4 regions of the Streptomyces sp. NA02950 genome follow, and region 2 is predicted to be linked to each of the others. Evidence: riboswitches for the same ligand, from Rfam matches in the RefSeq annotation. Region 2 holds a riboswitch; each other region holds the start of a gene.

Region 1 (3,700 bases), 4.3 Mb from region 2:
TACGGCGCACGGGAGTAGCGCTGGGGCTCACGGGGATGGTGATGCCGCTAGCGGTAGCCCTCGCCACCCCGGCCCAGGCGGCATCGTCGTGCACAACGACCGCCGGGCCGTACCAGAAGCAGGTCGAGAAGTACCTCGGCCGCCCGGTGGACGGTCGGCAGTCGCGCACCGACTGCCTGGCGATCCAGAACTTCCAGATCAACCACGGCATCAGCCCGACCATCGGCTACGCCGGGCCCGTCACCTGGGGCGTGATGAGCCTGAAGAACGCGCAGAAGGCGGCGGGCCACAACCCCAACGCGGCGGGGAAGTGCCCCACCAACAAGGGCCGGATCGCCTGTGTCGACCTCACCCGCCAGCTGAGCTGGGTCCAGGACGGCTCCCGGCTGGTGTACGGACCGGTGCCGGTGCGCACCGGGCGGGACGGCTACGAGACCCGGACCGGTTCGAAGAAGATCTACTGGCGGAACATCGACCACTGGTCGACGATCTACGACGTCGCCATGCCGTACAGCCAGTTCTTCGACGGCGGCCAGGCGTTCCACTCGATCGCGGGCAGCGTGTGGTCCCCACCCGGCTCCCACGGCTGCGTCAACATGCGCTCGGCCGACGCCAAGAAGTACTGGGGCCTGCTGAGGAACGGCGACGACGTCTACGTCTACGGCCGCAAGCCCGGTACGTAAGGGCCGGCGGCCCGCGCCCGGCGTACGGCCACGCGCCCCTGCCCCGGCTGTCCGCCGGGGCAGGGGCGCGTGCCATGTGCGGGGCTGCTGGGCGGCCCGCGCCCGGCGGGCGGCACCCGGTACCGCTGGTCCGTGTGCGCGGCCCGGCCACCGCGGGCCGGGCCCGGGGCGGGTGTTGCGCGAGCCCAGCGCAGTCCGGGCATTGCTGTCACGGCGCCCGGCGCGGCGGATCGCGCGCCGGGCGCGACGGCGGGTCCGTACCAGCGTCCGTACCAGCGGGCGCCACGCCTCCTGAGCCCGGCGAGGCGGCGCCCGGTACGCCGGACGCGGGGCGCCGCCGCGGGCGTCAGGCGGGACGCACGCTGCCGTAGATCGGCATCTCGGTGATCGGCGCCTTCTTCACCGAGTCACCCGGCTTCGGCGCGTGGATCATCATCCCGTCGCCGATGTAGAGCCCGACATGGCTGATGTCGTCGTAGAAGAAGACCAGATCGCCCGGCTTGAGCTCGGACGTCGACACCCGCGTCCCCACCTTCACCTGGTCCCAGGTGGTGCGCGGCAGGGACACCCCGGCGGACTTCCAGGCCGCCTGGGTCAGCCCCGAGCAGTCGAAGGAGTTGGGGCCGGTGGCGCCCCAGACGTACGGCTTGCCGATCTGCGCCTGTGCGTAGGCGATGGCCTTCGCCGCCTTGGTGCTGTCGGAGGGGGCGGGGGTGGACGGGGTGGACGGGGTGGAGGGGGTGGACGAGCCGGAGCCGTCGTTCCCGTCCTGCTGCCGCTGACGCTCGGCCTCCGCCTTGCGCTGCTTCTCGGCCAGTTCGGCGGCCTTGCGCCGGGCCTCCTCCTGCTTCTTCTTCTCGATCGCCGCCAGCCGCGCCTTCTCCTTGGCGGTCAGGTTCGCCAGCAGCCGCCGGGCCTCGGAGAGCTTGCTCTGGACGGACTTCTTCTTCTCCTTGAGCGACTTCTGCGACGAGGTCAGCGAGGCGAGGCTCTTGGTGGCGGAGGCGCGTTCCTTCGCCGCCTTCGCCCGCTGCGTCTGGAAGTCCTCGACGGCCTTCTTCTGGTGCCCGGTGAGCCGGTCCATCAGATGCGACTGGTCGAAGACGTCCTGCGGATCGGAGGAGAAGAGCATCGCGGCGGTGCTGCTGGCCAGGCCGCCGCTGCGGTACTGGGCCGCGGCGTAGGTGCCGAGGGTCCGCCGGGCCTCGTTGAGCTTCTCGGTGCGCTTGGCGACCCTGTCCAGCAGCTTGTCGACCTTGCCGCGCTGGGTCTCGGTGCGCTCCTTGGCGGCGTTGTAGCTCTGGGTGGCGCTCTCCGCCTGGTGGTAGAGGGTGTCGACCTTCTTCTTGACCTCTTCGATCGACTGGGTGGCGGGCTTGGGATCGCCGGGCGCGGCGTTCGCCGTCTGGGAGAGCAGGGTGACCGAGGCCAGGGCGGCCGTGGTGACCCCGACGGCGGTCCGCCGGCTCTGACCGGCCAGCGTGGCCGGTATTCGGGTCCGCGGTTTGCGGTGCGACGCCAAGGGAGGCGACTCCTTCCGTGGACCGCCTACCGGGTTAGCTGTCGGGTTCGGGCGGACGGAAGGCTGCCCTACGGCCCGTCCGGGCGGCACGCGGTGTGCCGTCACCCGGGCCGATTCACCCCGGTGGAACGTGTGGGTCCCCGGCTCCGGCCACCTCGCGGCGGGTCCGGACTCGGCGGAGGCCGCCCGTGCCGACGCTGCTCGCCGACGGGTGTCCGGGCTGCCTGACGCAGGACGGTAGCCAACTCGTGGTGCTCCTGTGAAGGCTGGTGGCCGTTTTGCCCGAAACCGTTTCGTGATGTTCGCACGTACGCTGTCAGTGGCGCGGCCTAGACTCGGTGAGCGATGAGCAGCCTCTTTGACGACAGCTTCCTGGCGGACCTCGGGCCCTCGGGCGAGGAGCCCCCGCCGCCCGAGGACCACGAGGGCCCCGGGCACCACGGCCCCGGCGGTGCCGAGGACGTACCGCACCACCTCTTCAGCGAGTGGGGTCTCCCCAGGGCCGCCGGGCCCGAGGGGAAGTTCGACGCGCCCGTGCCGAGCGTGCCCCGGGAGGCGTACTACCGGGACGGCGCGGCACGGCCCGCCGTGGATCCGGCCGCCCTGCTCGAGGGGCTGAACGAGCAGCAGCGTGCCGCCGTGGAGCACACCGGCGCACCGCTGCTGATCGTCGCGGGCGCCGGATCCGGCAAGACCCGTGTGCTCACCCACCGCATCGCGTATCTGCTCGGCGCGCGCGGGGTGCACCCCGGCCAGATCCTCGCCATCACCTTCACCAACAAGGCCGCGGGCGAGATGAAGGAGCGGGTGGAGGAGCTGGTCGGGCCGCGGGCGAACGCCATGTGGGTCTCCACCTTCCACAGCGCCTGTGTGCGCATCCTGCGCCGCGAGTCCAAGAAGCTGGGCTTCACCTCGTCGTTCTCGATCTACGACGCGGCCGACTCCAAGCGGCTGATGGCGCTGGTCTGCCGGGACCTGGACCTGGACCCGAAGCGGTTCCCGCCCAAGTCCTTCAGCGCCAAGATCTCCAACCTGAAGAACGAGCTGATCGACGAGGAGACCTTCGCCGGGCAGGCGGCGGACGGTTTTGAGAAGACCCTGGCCGAGGCGTACGTCATGTACCAGTCGAGGCTGCGCGAGGCCAACGCGCTGGACTTTGACGACATCATCATGACCACGGTCAATCTGCTCCAGGCGTTCCCCGATGTCGCCGAGCACTACCGCCGCCGGTTCCGCCATGTGCTGGTCGACGAGTACCAGGACACCAACCACGCGCAGTACACCCTGGTGCGCGAGCTGGTCGGCACGGACACCGAGGAGACCGCGGCCGGTGAGCTGTGCGTGGTGGGCGACGCCGACCAGTCGATCTACGCGTTCCGCGGCGCCACCATCCGCAACATCCTCCAGTTCGAGGAGGACTACCCGGACGCGCGGACCATCCTGCTCGAGCAGAACTACCGCTCGACCCAGACCATCCTCAGCGCGGCCAACGCGG
Region 2 (3,700 bases):
GGTGGCCTTCGAGGTCGCCCGGGACCTCCGGGCACCGCTGGACGTGATCATCGTCCGTAAGCTCGGTGTCCCCTACCACCGGGAGCTGGGCTTCGGCGCCATCGGCGAGGGCGGTGTGCGGGTGGTGCACCAGGCGATCGTCCGGATGAGCCGGGCCGACGAGGGGGACCTCCAGGAGGTGGAGCGGACCGAGCAGGCGGAACTGGTCCGCCAGGCGCGGCGGTTCCGCCGGGGACGGCCGAGGATGGCGATCGAGGACCGGACGGTGATCGTCGTGGACGACGGGATCGCGACCGGCGCCACCGCACGCGCCGCCTGCCGGGTCGCGCGGGCCCAGGGGGCGGCCCGGGTCGTCCTGGCAGTGCCGGTGGCGCCGCCGGACGCGGTCACCTCGCTGCGCGAGGACGCGGACGAGGTGGTGTGCCTGTCCTCGCCGCCGGAGTTCTCCGCGGTCGGCGAGTGGTACCGGGACTTCTCCCAGACCGGGGACGCCGAGGTGGTGGAGTTGCTGTCCCGGTCGACTGGAGAGGCGGGGGAGGCGCATCCTGGAAGGTGAGGCAGGAGGTGATCGCGATGGAGACGATCGTGGGATGCGACATACAGATGGAATTCCGTGAGGTCGGCCCGCTCACCGAAGCGGTGGTCCGGCTGAGGATGCACGACGGCACCGAAATGCTGGCCCAGGGCCGTGCCAACCGCAACCCCGACGACCCGGCACAGCCGAGGGTCGGCGAGGAGATCGCGGCGGCGAGGGCACTGAGCAATCTCGCCCACCGGCTGATCGGCAAGGCGGGCGGCGACATCGAGGAAGTCACTCACTCCAAGGCACATCTGACGATGTAGCGAGGTCGCGAAGAGCGGCGTCTGCCGTGGCATGAGGGTGCCGCGGCGGACGCACCGGGCTGCCCGGACGGTGTTCGTCCGGGCAGCCCGGTGCGATCTCAGGCCGCTCGGGTGGCGCTCAGATGGACACGCCCTTCGAGCGCAGATAGCTCAGCGGATTCACGTCAGAACCGTAGTCGGGCCCGGTGCGCACCTCGAAGTGCACATGCGGTCCCGTGCTGTTGCCGGTCGAACCGGAGTTGCCTATCTGCTGGCCCCCCTTGACCGACTGGCCGACGTGGACGGAGAGCGACGACATGTGCGCGTACTGGCTGTACATGCCGTCGGAGTGGCGCAGGACGACCTGGTAGCCGTACGCCCCGCCCCAGCCCGCCGCGACCACCTCGGCCGGGCCCACCGCCCGCACCCGGGTGCCCACCGGCACGGGGAAGTCGGTGCCGGTGTGGTGGCCGCTGGACCAGTTGCTGCCGGGCACCCCGTAGGCGGTGCCCACCTTGGTGCTGGCGACCGGTGTGGTGAAGGAGGAGGCTGCGGAGTCCTGCCCTCCCTGTGCGGTGCTGACCTTCGGCTTCGGTGTGGCCTTGGGCTTGGCCTGTGGGGCCCGCTCCCGTCCGCCCCCGGCGTGGGTGTCGAGGGTGAGCCGCTGACCGGGCATGATCAGGTTCGGGTCGTCGCCGATGGTCCGGCGGTTGGCGTCGTAGAGCGCCTCCCATCCGCCGTCGACGTGCTCGGCACCGGCGATCCGGGAGAGGGTGTCACCCCCGGCCACGGTGTACGAGGCCGACTGCGGAACGGCCTTGGTGGTGGCCTTGGGAGCGGCCTTCGGGGCCGCCTTGGGGGTGGACTTCGGCGCCGCCTCCGGGGTCCGCGCACCGGAGCCGGTCGAGACGTCCGGGGCCGGGCCGCCGCGCGTCAGACCGGCCTTCACCGAGCAGACGGGCCAGGCGGTGGGGCCCTGGCTCGCGAGTACCTTCTCGGCCACCGTGATCTGCTCGCCCTTGGTGGCCAGGTCGGCCCGTGCGGCGTAGGAGCCGCCGCCGTACGCCTGCCAGGTGCTCTGAGAGAACTGGAGGCCACCGTAGTAGCCGTTGCCGGTGTTGATGCTCCAGTTGTTGCCGGATTCGCACTCCGCGACCTTGTCCCAGGTGTCGACGGAGGCGGCGTTCGCCTGGCCGACACCGATGAGCGGCAGGGCCACCCCGGCGCCGCCCGCGGTGAACGCGAGATGGGCGCGGGAGACGCGGCGAGGCTTAGGCCGGCGGTGACGTCCGCGTGCAGCCATTGAGCTCTTCCTCTCCTACGCCTGCGAGGTGAGCTGTCGGGTTCGGGCTGGAGTTGCCCGGCCGCACGGCACACGGCGCCTTGGCTCCGTGGTGCGTCTTCACCCCAAGCCGTACCGCGCGGATCGCACGGTACGGCGCCTACCTGGTTCCCCCGCTCCTGCCGTGACAGGTCGTCGTTGTCACCCCTCAGCCGACGGCAGGACTCGGCGCTCCGGCGAAGGAGGCCCGCGCATGGAATGCGACGAGAGCCGCACAGTAAACACATCGTTTTGGTCACGACAAGGTATCGGGGTCTTGATCAAGGCCCTGGCTTCCGGGCTCACCGCCTGGTGTCACTCTGTGCTCCGGCTCTCCTCCGGAGAGCGAGAGGGATTCTTGCCGAATGACCGTCAGAAACGTTACGCCACAAAGGAATCCACTGCCGATCGATGATCTCGGCCTGGAAATCGATCAGTTGGTGGATTTCTTTGTGACCTGCATCACCACCTTCCGATTCGACCGATTACGGTGAAGTGCTCCATATCTGGAATTGCTGCCGGAATGCGGTTGATTGCTCCAGGTGACATAAGGGCGTCAAAGCGGGGAAGGGGAGCCAAGGGGGATGGACAGGAAGCATCGGGGCACCCGCCCTCGCGGCCGGTGCCCCGGCCGATGGCTGACCTGGGGAGGTCGCTCATGGTGCAACGGCACGGCACGGCGTTACGGCGCACAGCAGCAGCCCGCTCCCGGCCGCTGGTCCTATCCGCGCTGCTCATCGGCGCGCTGGCCACGGCCACCGGATGCGGCACCGACGCCGGGGACGGGGCGTGGACGCGTTCCGATTCCTCCGGCGCCGCCCGATCCTCGAACGCGGTGGGCGCGGCCAGGGATGCCGCCGCCCCGCGTGACCACTCCGCCCCGTCCGGTCCGCGGTCCGCGGCGGATTCCGCCTCGGCCGCCGCTTCCGCCGCCCCGGCCGTACGCCGCGTCTGCTCCACGGAGCAGCTGAAGCTGTCGGTCGGCCGCAAGGACGTGGGCGCGGGCAATGTGTATCTGCCGCTGGCCTTCACCAACACCTCGACCACGGCCTGCACCCTCACCGGATTCCCGGGGGTGTCCCTGCTCGACGCCGACGGCGCCCTGATAGGCGACCCCGCCACGCGGCGGGGCCCCTCGCACTCCACCGTCTCGCTGCCCCCGCGCGGCAGTGCCTCCGCGGTCCTGCACACCCTCAACGAGGGCGTGACCGACACCCCGTGCTGGAAGTCCGCCGCGAGCATCCGGGCCTATCCGCCGGACTCCTTCCGGGCCATGAAGGTCGCCGCACACTCCTTCCGCGTCTGCGGAGGGGTCTTCGATGTCGAGGCGGTCCGTTCCGGAGTGGGCGGCTGACATCTGACAGCGGCATAGCGGCCCGATGTCACCTCGCGTAGATGTGTCCGAAAATCTTGACAAGCCAGGCGCCGACTGGCTGTGTTCACCCTTTCGCAATCAAAATGGGTAGGTCACCATGAGGGGTGCCTCACGCGAGCCGGTGTAGAGCGTCCGGAGGGGGACGGTGTCATGGAGCGAGCCTCGACCGGGGTCGAGACGGA
Region 3 (3,700 bases), 4.5 Mb from region 2:
AGCGGTGGGACATCATGCACTTGAAGCCGTTGCGCTGGGCCAGCTCGACGGCGTCGAGGGTCTCGGTCAGCGAGCCGATCTGGTTGACCTTGACCAGCAGCGCGTTGGCGGTGTCGTTCTCGATGCCGCGGGCGAGACGCTCGGGGTTGGTGACGAACAGGTCGTCGCCGACCAGCTGGACCTTGTCACCGAGCTGGTCGGTGATGGTCTTCCAGCCGTCCCAGTCCTCCTCGTTCAGCGGGTCCTCGATGGAGACCAGCGGGTACGCGGCGACCAGGTCGGCGTAGTAGGAGGTCATCTCGGCCGCGGTGCGGGCCTTGCCCTCGAACTCGTAGGACCCGTCCTTGTAGAACTCGGACGCGGCCACGTCCAGGGCGAGCGCGATGTCCTGGCCCGGCTGGTAGCCGGCCTTCTTGATGGCCTCGACGATCAGGTCCAGGGCCTCGCGGTTGGAGTCGAGGTTCGGCGCGAAGCCGCCCTCGTCGCCGAGCCCGGTGGACAGGCCCCGCTCCTTCAGCACGGACTTCAGGGTGTGGTAGACCTCGGTGCCCCAGCGCAGGGCCTCGGAGAAGGACTCCGCGCCCACCGGAGCGATCATGAACTCCTGGATGTCCACGTTGGAGTCGGCGTGCGAGCCGCCGTTGAGGATGTTCATCATCGGGACCGGCAGCAGATGGGCGTTGGGGCCGCCCAGGTACCGGAAGAGGGGGAGGTCGGACGCCTCGGAGGCGGCGTGCGCGACGGCGAGGGAGACGCCGAGGATGGCGTTGGCGCCGAGCGAGGACTTGTCCGGGGTGGCGTCCAGGTCGAACATCGCCTGGTCGATCAGCCGCTGCTCGGTGGCGTCGTAGCCGACCAGCTCGGGGCCGATCTGCTCGATCACGGCGAGGACGGCCTTCTCCACGCCCTTGCCGTTGTAGCGGTTCTTGTCGCCGTCACGGAGCTCGAGGGCCTCGAAGGCGCCGGTGGAGGCGCCGGACGGAACGGCGGCACGGCCGGTGCTGCCGTCGTCGAGGCCGACCTCGACCTCGACCGTGGGGTTGCCTCGCGAGTCGAGGATCTCGCGAGCTACGACGACGTCGATGGACGGCACGAGGTTCTCCTTCGTATGTGTCTGCGGTAGCAGCACGAGCCTAACCGGACCGGAGGGCTGCACCCGCCGTTCGCCCGCCCCGCGAGACAGTACGTGGCATAAAAAGCCAGATTTGGGTGCCCATATCTACATTTTCCGCGAACCAACGGGCCCCGGCCGGGACACGCCGCGGGGGCGGCGCGCCCGGCCGGGGCTCGCGGTCGGGAGGTGACCCGGATCCGGCCGGTTCAGCCGGACCGCGCTCAGCTCAGGTGGAGCTGCTGGCCCGGGTAGATCAGGTCGGCCTGCTCGACGATGTCCTTGTTCAGCTCGAAGAGCTTCTTCCAGCCGCCCTCGACCTTCTCGGCCTTGGCGATCCCGCCCAGCGTGTCACCGGCCTTGACCTTGTACTCGCCGTCGCCCTTCTTCACCGGGCCACGGGCCTCGTGGCGCGCGGCGCGGTCGGGCTCGGAGCGGGTCTCGGCCTTCGGCTGCGCGGGCTTGGCCGCGGGCGCCGGGGCCTGGGACTCCTGCTGGCCGGAGTCGGACGGGGTGGAGCTGGAGGGGGTGCCACCGGTGGTCAGGCCCGTGCCGCAGACCGGCCAGGCACCCTTGCCCTGGCTGGCGAGAACCTTCTCGGCGACCTGTATCTGCTGGCCCTTGCTGGCCTTGTCGGCCGTGGGGGCGAACGAGGTGCCGCCGTAGGCGGCCCAGGTGGAGCTCGAGAACTGCAGTCCGCCGTAGTAGCCGTTACCGGTGTTGATGGACCAGTTGCCGCCGGACTCGCACTGCGCGACCTTGTCCCACTGGGCGGTGGTGGCGGCGGAGGCGGAGGTGGCCCCGATGAGCGGGGCGGCCACGGCGGCGCCCGCGAGACCGGCGAACGCGGCGATACGGGTGGCCTTGGACGGGCGGCGGTGCTTGCCGTTGGACTTGAGCATCGTTGGTTCGTTTCCTCACCGACGCCTACGAGGTGAGCTGTCGGGTTCGGACGTGAGTTGCCCGGCCGGTCATGAACGATCGGCGATCGATCACACCCGGCTTCACCCCAAGCCGACGAGCCCGCATCCACAGGCCATTCGGCACCTACCTTGGGTCCCCCGCTCCTGCCTTCGGCGCTGACGCGTCGGTTCCCCCCGACCGCCGGCAGGATTCGGCGTGCGATCGACGGTGCCCGCGGTGGCGAGCGGGAAGACCGTAAACACACCCCCCGAGAAGGTTCAAACGCCCCATTCGCAGCGAGAGGTGCTGTATTTGATCTCACCCGGCCCACATCTACGCAGGTAGGGCCGGGTGAGGAGAGATCGGGCAGGGGGTGCGCACCGGAAAATGTGACGAGATGTATGTCTCACCGGAGCCAGATCGGGCAATTCACCCCGGACTACCGTCCCTTGGCGCCGAGGTCCAGACGCTGACCAGGGAGGATCAAATCCGGATTGTCCCCGATGAGGCTTTCGTTGCTTTCGTAGAGGCCGTGCCAGCCGCTCGTGAGGTCCTGGCTGTCGGCGATGCCTGAAAGGCTGTCACCGGGCTGCACCGTGTAGCCGTCCTCCGAGGGCTTCTCGGCGCGGTCCGCGCCGTCCCGCGAGGCATGCCGTCCGGAGGGCCGCCGGGGCTCCTCGTCGCCCTTCGCCTCGGCCGGGTGCTCGGCACCGCGGTGCCGTCCGGTGGGCGCGTCGGCGCTCTCGTCCGGGGCGTCCGGGGACGCCGGGGCGTCGTCGGACTTCGTGGTCGAGGGGGAGGGCGACGGGGAGTCCTCGCCCTCTCCGCCGGGGGAGGCGGACGGGGAAGGCGTTCCGCTCTCCTCGTCGTCGCCGGGCGTCCGGCGCTCGTTTGACGCGTCCGACGAGCCGGAGGAGTCCGATGCGCCGTCGCGCTCCTCGGCCGAGGAGCCGTCGTGCTCACGATCCTCCCCGTCGTCCCCGCGCTGACCCGTGGGCGGCGCCAGGGTGAAACCGGGGTCCACCTCGGGGGCGTCACCGCCGTCGGTGAGTCCCGCGTTCACCGCGCAGCTGGGCCAGGCGTCCGGGCCACGGTCGTCAAGGATCGACTGGGCCACGGATATCTGCTGGGAGCGGCTGGCCAGATCGGGACGCGGCGCGTAGGCGGTGCCCCCGTACTCCTTCCACATGCCCAGGGTGAGCTGGAGGCCGCCGTAGAAGCCGTTGCCCTCGTTGGCGCTCCACATCCCACCGCTCTCGCACTCGGCGACCTTGTCCCAGTGGGCGGTGGAGGCGGCCTGGGCGCCGCTGGCGCCGAAGAGCGGGATGGCGAGCCCGGCACCTGTGATGCCCGCCGCGACGACGATGGCCGGAGCCTGACGGGGGCGGCGGTGTCGACCGTTCCCGGAACGCATGTGGTGGCCTCTCGTGTGGGCGTCGAGTTGTCGGTTGAACATAGCGACGGCACTCGATCATCACAAGCCGGTGTATCCCAGGTCACGCCCCGGTCACATCGCTGAACATTCGTCACCTATGTCGCCCGCCACGGGGCTTCGGCGATTCAGCGGCCGGGGGAATTCCAGGTCACGGGGAGGGTGCGCAGCCCGCGCATGATCAGCCCGCCGCGCCAGCGCAGATCGTCCGAATCCACCGCAAGCCGGAGATCGGGCAGCCGCCGCAGCAGGGT
Region 4 (3,700 bases), 1.4 Mb from region 2:
TCAGCGACCGTCCCGCCGACGTCGAGGACCGGGCCGTGCCCGGTCACTGGGAAGGCGACCTGATCATCGGCGCGGGCGGGCGCTCCGCGATCGCCACCCTGGTCGAGCGCAGCACCCGTTACACCCTGCTGGTCCATCTGCCGGGCGGGGCCCACGACGCCGAGACCGTCCGCGACGGCCTCGTTGCCACGATCCAGACCCTGCCCGCCCACCTGCGCGGCTCCCTCACCTGGGACCAGGGCAGCGAGATGGCACGCCACAAGCAGTTCAGCATGGCCACCGGCATGCCCGTCTACTTCTGCGACCCCGCCAGCCCCTGGCAACGCGGCTCGAACGAGAACACCAACGGCCTCCTGCGCCAGTACTTCCCGAAAGGCACCGACCTCAGCGTCCACAGTCCCGAAGACCTCGAACACGTCGCCCAGGAACTCAACGGCCGCCCACGCAAGACGCTCGGCTGGGATACCCCAGCCGAGCGTCTACGTGATCTACTCACCACCTGAAACCAAGTGGTGTTGCGACGACCCCTTGAATCCAAGGTCCGGCGGACGGGGCCTTGGCACGGTCCTGGTGCGCGGGGTGTCCCCGTGGGGACACGGCACGGTCGCGGTGGGGTCAGACGCTGACGCCGTGGGAGCGCAGGTACGCCACGGGGTCGATGTCCGAACCGTAGTCGGGGCTGGTGCGCGCCTCGAAGTGCAGATGCGGTCCGGTGACGTTGCCGGTGGCGCCCGACAGGCCGATCTGCTGGCCCGGGGTGACCTTCTGGCCGACCGAGACGTTGAGCGAGGACATGTGGCCGTACTGGGTGTACGTGCCGTCCTTCATCTTGATGACGATGTTGTTGCCGTACGAACCGCCCCAGCCCGCCTCGACGACCTCACCGGCGCCCACGGCGTGCACCGTGGTGCCCGAGGCGGCGTGGAAGTCGATGCCGGTGTGGCTGCCGGAGGACCACAGACCGCTGGACGCCTGGTAGCCGGTGGAGACGTAGGAGCCCGAGATCGGCGCGACGAAGGTGTTGAGGCGCTTGCGCTCGGCCTCGCGCGCGGCGCGCTCCTTGGCGGCGCGCTCCGCCTTGGCCTTCTTCGCGGCCGCCTCGGCCTTCCTGGCGGCCTCCTGACGGGCGATGGTCTCGGCCCGCGCCTTGGCCGCGGCCTCCGCGGCGGCGGTCTCCTGGGACTGCGCCTGGGCCTGGATCTGGTCGGCCAGCCCCTCGTCGATCACGATCGCCTGCTGCAACCCGGTCTGCTCGGGAGCGGGTGCCTCGTCGGAGGCGGCCAGGGCGGGACCGGCGATACCGGCGACGACGCCCGAGGCGATGGTGGTGACTCCCGCGATGTTCGCGCCGGTGCGGACGGACCGTCGGGGACGGCGGTGCTTCCCGGTGGCACGGGTGAACGCCATGCTGTGGCGCACTCCTTTCCTTCCTTCTCGCCTACCGGGTTAGCTGACGGGTTCGGAGCAGGAAGGTCTCCTACGGCCCCCTCGCCCCGGAGGACAAGGCGCCCGATTCACCCCAGGGGACATTGGGTCCCCGGCTCCCCTGGCTCGCGCCGTACGGGGACTCGGCGATGACTGCCCGTGCCGCGGGCGCGGCGTGTAGATGGCGAACAGCCGGACTGACGCTAAACGGGGCGTCTTTCGATCACCAAACAGATCCGGATTTTTGTTGCCCTCCCCACAAACCAAACACCCAACCCTCCTATAAAACGGGCATTCGGAAGGACCCTGACATCGCACTCGATGTCAGGGCCCTTCCGCTGACGGCCCGTCGGACCGCCGGAGGCCCTGCCGGGGTCAGCCCGAGACGACGGTCACCTCACCGATGCCCAGCGCCCGGACCGGCTCCTCGATCGCCGAGGCGTCCCCGACCAGCACCGTGACCAGCCGGTCCGCCGGGAAGGCGCTCACCACGGCGGCGGTGGCCTCCACCGTTCCGGCCTCGGCGAGCCGGGCGTACAACTGCGCCTGGAAGTCGTCCGGAAGGTGCTGCTCGACCTGGTCGGCGAGGGTGCCCGCGACCGCGGCCGCGGTCTCGTACTTCAACGGGGCGACGCCCACGAGGTTCTGCACGGCGACATCGCGCTCGGCGTCCGTCAGCCCCTCGTCCTTCACGGTGCGCAGCACCTTCCAGAGGTCCTCCAGCGCGGGGCCGGTGACCTCGGTGGCCACCGAGCCGCTGATCGCCAGCATCGCGGCACCGGTGGACCCGCCGGACGGCGAGGAGGCCGTGGAGCGCAGCACCTGGCAGAAGGAGCGCACCCCGTAGGTGTAGCCCTTCTCCTCGCGCAGCACGCGGTCGAGCCGGGAGGTGAGGGTGCCGCCCAGGCAGTAGGTGCCCAGCACCTGGGCGGGCCAGACGCGGTCGTGGCGGTCGGCCCCGATCCGGCCGATCAGCAGCTGGGTCTGGACCGCCCCGGGCCGGTCGACGATCACCACCCGACCGGTGTCGTCGGCCACGATCGGCGGGACCTGCCGGGGCGCGGCCGTGCCGCCCGTCCAGGCGCCGAGGGTGTCGGCGAGGGCCTGGTCGAGGTCGACCCCGCCGAGGTCGCCGACCACGACGGCGGTCGCGGTGGAGGGGCGGACATGCGCCTCGTAGAAGGCGCGCACGGCCGCGGCGTCGATGCCCTCGACCGTCTCCTCGGTGCCCTGGCGCGGCCGGGACATCCGCGACTCGGCCGGGAACAGCTCCTTGGACAGTGCCATGGAGGCGCGGCGGGCCGGGTTGGCCAGCTCGTGCGGGATCTCGTCCAGCCGGTTCCGCACCAGCCGCTCGACCTCGCTGTCGGGGAAGGCGGGGGCGCGCAGCGCGTCGGCGAGCAGCCCCAGCGCCTTGGGCAACCGGGAGACCGGGACCTCCAGGGAGACCCGCACACCCGGGTGGTCGGCGTGGGCGTCCAGGGTGGCACCGCAGCGCTCGAGCTCGGCGGCGAACTCCTCGGCGTCGTGCTTGTCGGTGCCCTCGGACAGGGCGCGCGCCATGATGGTGGCCACCCCGTCGAGCCCGGCGGGCTCGGCGTCCAGCGGGGCGTCCAGATTGACCTCGACGGCCACGACCTGCTGGCCGGGGCGGTGGCAGCGCAGCACCGTGAGCCCGTTGGACAGCTCACCGCGCTCGGGGGCCGGGAAGGCCCACGGCCTGGGGGCCCCGCCGACGGGCTGCGGGTGGAAGGTCATGGTCGCGGTGACGGCGTCGCTCACTGGGCCGCCTCCCCTTCTGCGTCGGTGTCGTCGGCGGCGTCATCAGCGGCGTCATCAGCGGTGTCCGCGCCCTGGACGGGCTCGTAGACCAGCACGGCGCGGTTGTCCGGGCGCAGCCGCGCGGCGGCCACCGCCCGCACCTCCTCGGGCGTGATGTCGAGCACCCGCTCCACGGCGGTCAGCGCCAGCTGCGGATCGCCGAACAGCACGGCGAAACGGCACAGCTCGTCCGCCCGGCCGCCGACGGTGGCCAGCCGGTCCAGCCACTCGCGCTCGATCTGCGCCTGGGCACGCTCCATCTCCTGCGGGGTCGGCCCCTCCTCGGCGAAGCGGGCCAGCTCCTCGTCGACCGCGGTCTCGATGGCGGGCACCTCGACCCCGCCGGAGGTCTTCACGTCCAGCCAGCCGAGCGAGGGCGCGCCCGACAGCCGCAGCAGCCCGAATCCGGCCGCGACGGCCGTGCGGTCGCGGCGCACCAGGCGGTTGTGGAGCC

What was found. A riboswitch is a leader RNA that binds a small molecule or an ion and turns the genes downstream of it on or off. The one in region 2 is predicted to bind cyclic di-AMP.
Positions count from the first base shown of each region.
Region 1: linked by a shared signal. The riboswitch ahead of HUT19_RS23850 (NlpC/P60 family protein) and the one ahead of HUT19_RS04505 (transglycosylase family protein) in region 2 are both predicted to bind cyclic di-AMP.
Region 3: linked by a shared signal. The riboswitch ahead of HUT19_RS24615 (transglycosylase family protein) and the one ahead of HUT19_RS04505 (transglycosylase family protein) in region 2 are both predicted to bind cyclic di-AMP.
Region 4: linked by a shared signal. The riboswitch ahead of HUT19_RS10660 (M23 family metallopeptidase) and the one ahead of HUT19_RS04505 (transglycosylase family protein) in region 2 are both predicted to bind cyclic di-AMP.

Region 1 is NZ_CP054916.1:5,438,183-5,441,882, forward strand. Features, by position in the region: gene HUT19_RS23845 (L,D-transpeptidase) at 36-683, shown strand; gene HUT19_RS23850 (NlpC/P60 family protein) at 1,030-2,205, opposite strand; cyclic di-AMP (ydaO/yuaA leader) riboswitch at 2,213-2,393, opposite strand; gene pcrA (DNA helicase PcrA) at 2,551-3,700, shown strand, end outside.
Region 2 is NZ_CP054916.1:1,127,110-1,130,809, reverse strand. Features, by position in the region: partial or broken gene HUT19_RS04515 (phosphoribosyltransferase) at 1-520, shown strand, start outside; gene HUT19_RS04510 (DUF1876 domain-containing protein) at 574-843, shown strand; gene HUT19_RS04505 (transglycosylase family protein) at 962-2,125, opposite strand; cyclic di-AMP (ydaO/yuaA leader) riboswitch at 2,131-2,309, opposite strand; gene HUT19_RS04500 (DUF4232 domain-containing protein) at 2,802-3,497, shown strand; gene HUT19_RS04495 (hypothetical protein) at 3,669-3,700, shown strand, end outside.
Region 3 is NZ_CP054916.1:5,612,373-5,616,072, reverse strand. Features, by position in the region: gene eno (phosphopyruvate hydratase) at 1-1,093, opposite strand, end outside; gene HUT19_RS24615 (transglycosylase family protein) at 1,336-2,013, opposite strand; cyclic di-AMP (ydaO/yuaA leader) riboswitch at 2,021-2,200, opposite strand; gene HUT19_RS44045 (transglycosylase family protein) at 2,454-3,428, opposite strand; gene HUT19_RS24605 (cytochrome P450) at 3,575-3,700, opposite strand, start outside.
Region 4 is NZ_CP054916.1:2,545,089-2,548,788, forward strand. Features, by position in the region: gene HUT19_RS10655 (IS30 family transposase) at 1-503, shown strand, start outside; gene HUT19_RS10660 (M23 family metallopeptidase) at 616-1,407, opposite strand; cyclic di-AMP (ydaO/yuaA leader) riboswitch at 1,422-1,584, opposite strand; gene HUT19_RS10665 (pitrilysin family protein) at 1,801-3,183, opposite strand; gene HUT19_RS10670 (pitrilysin family protein) at 3,204-3,700, opposite strand, start outside.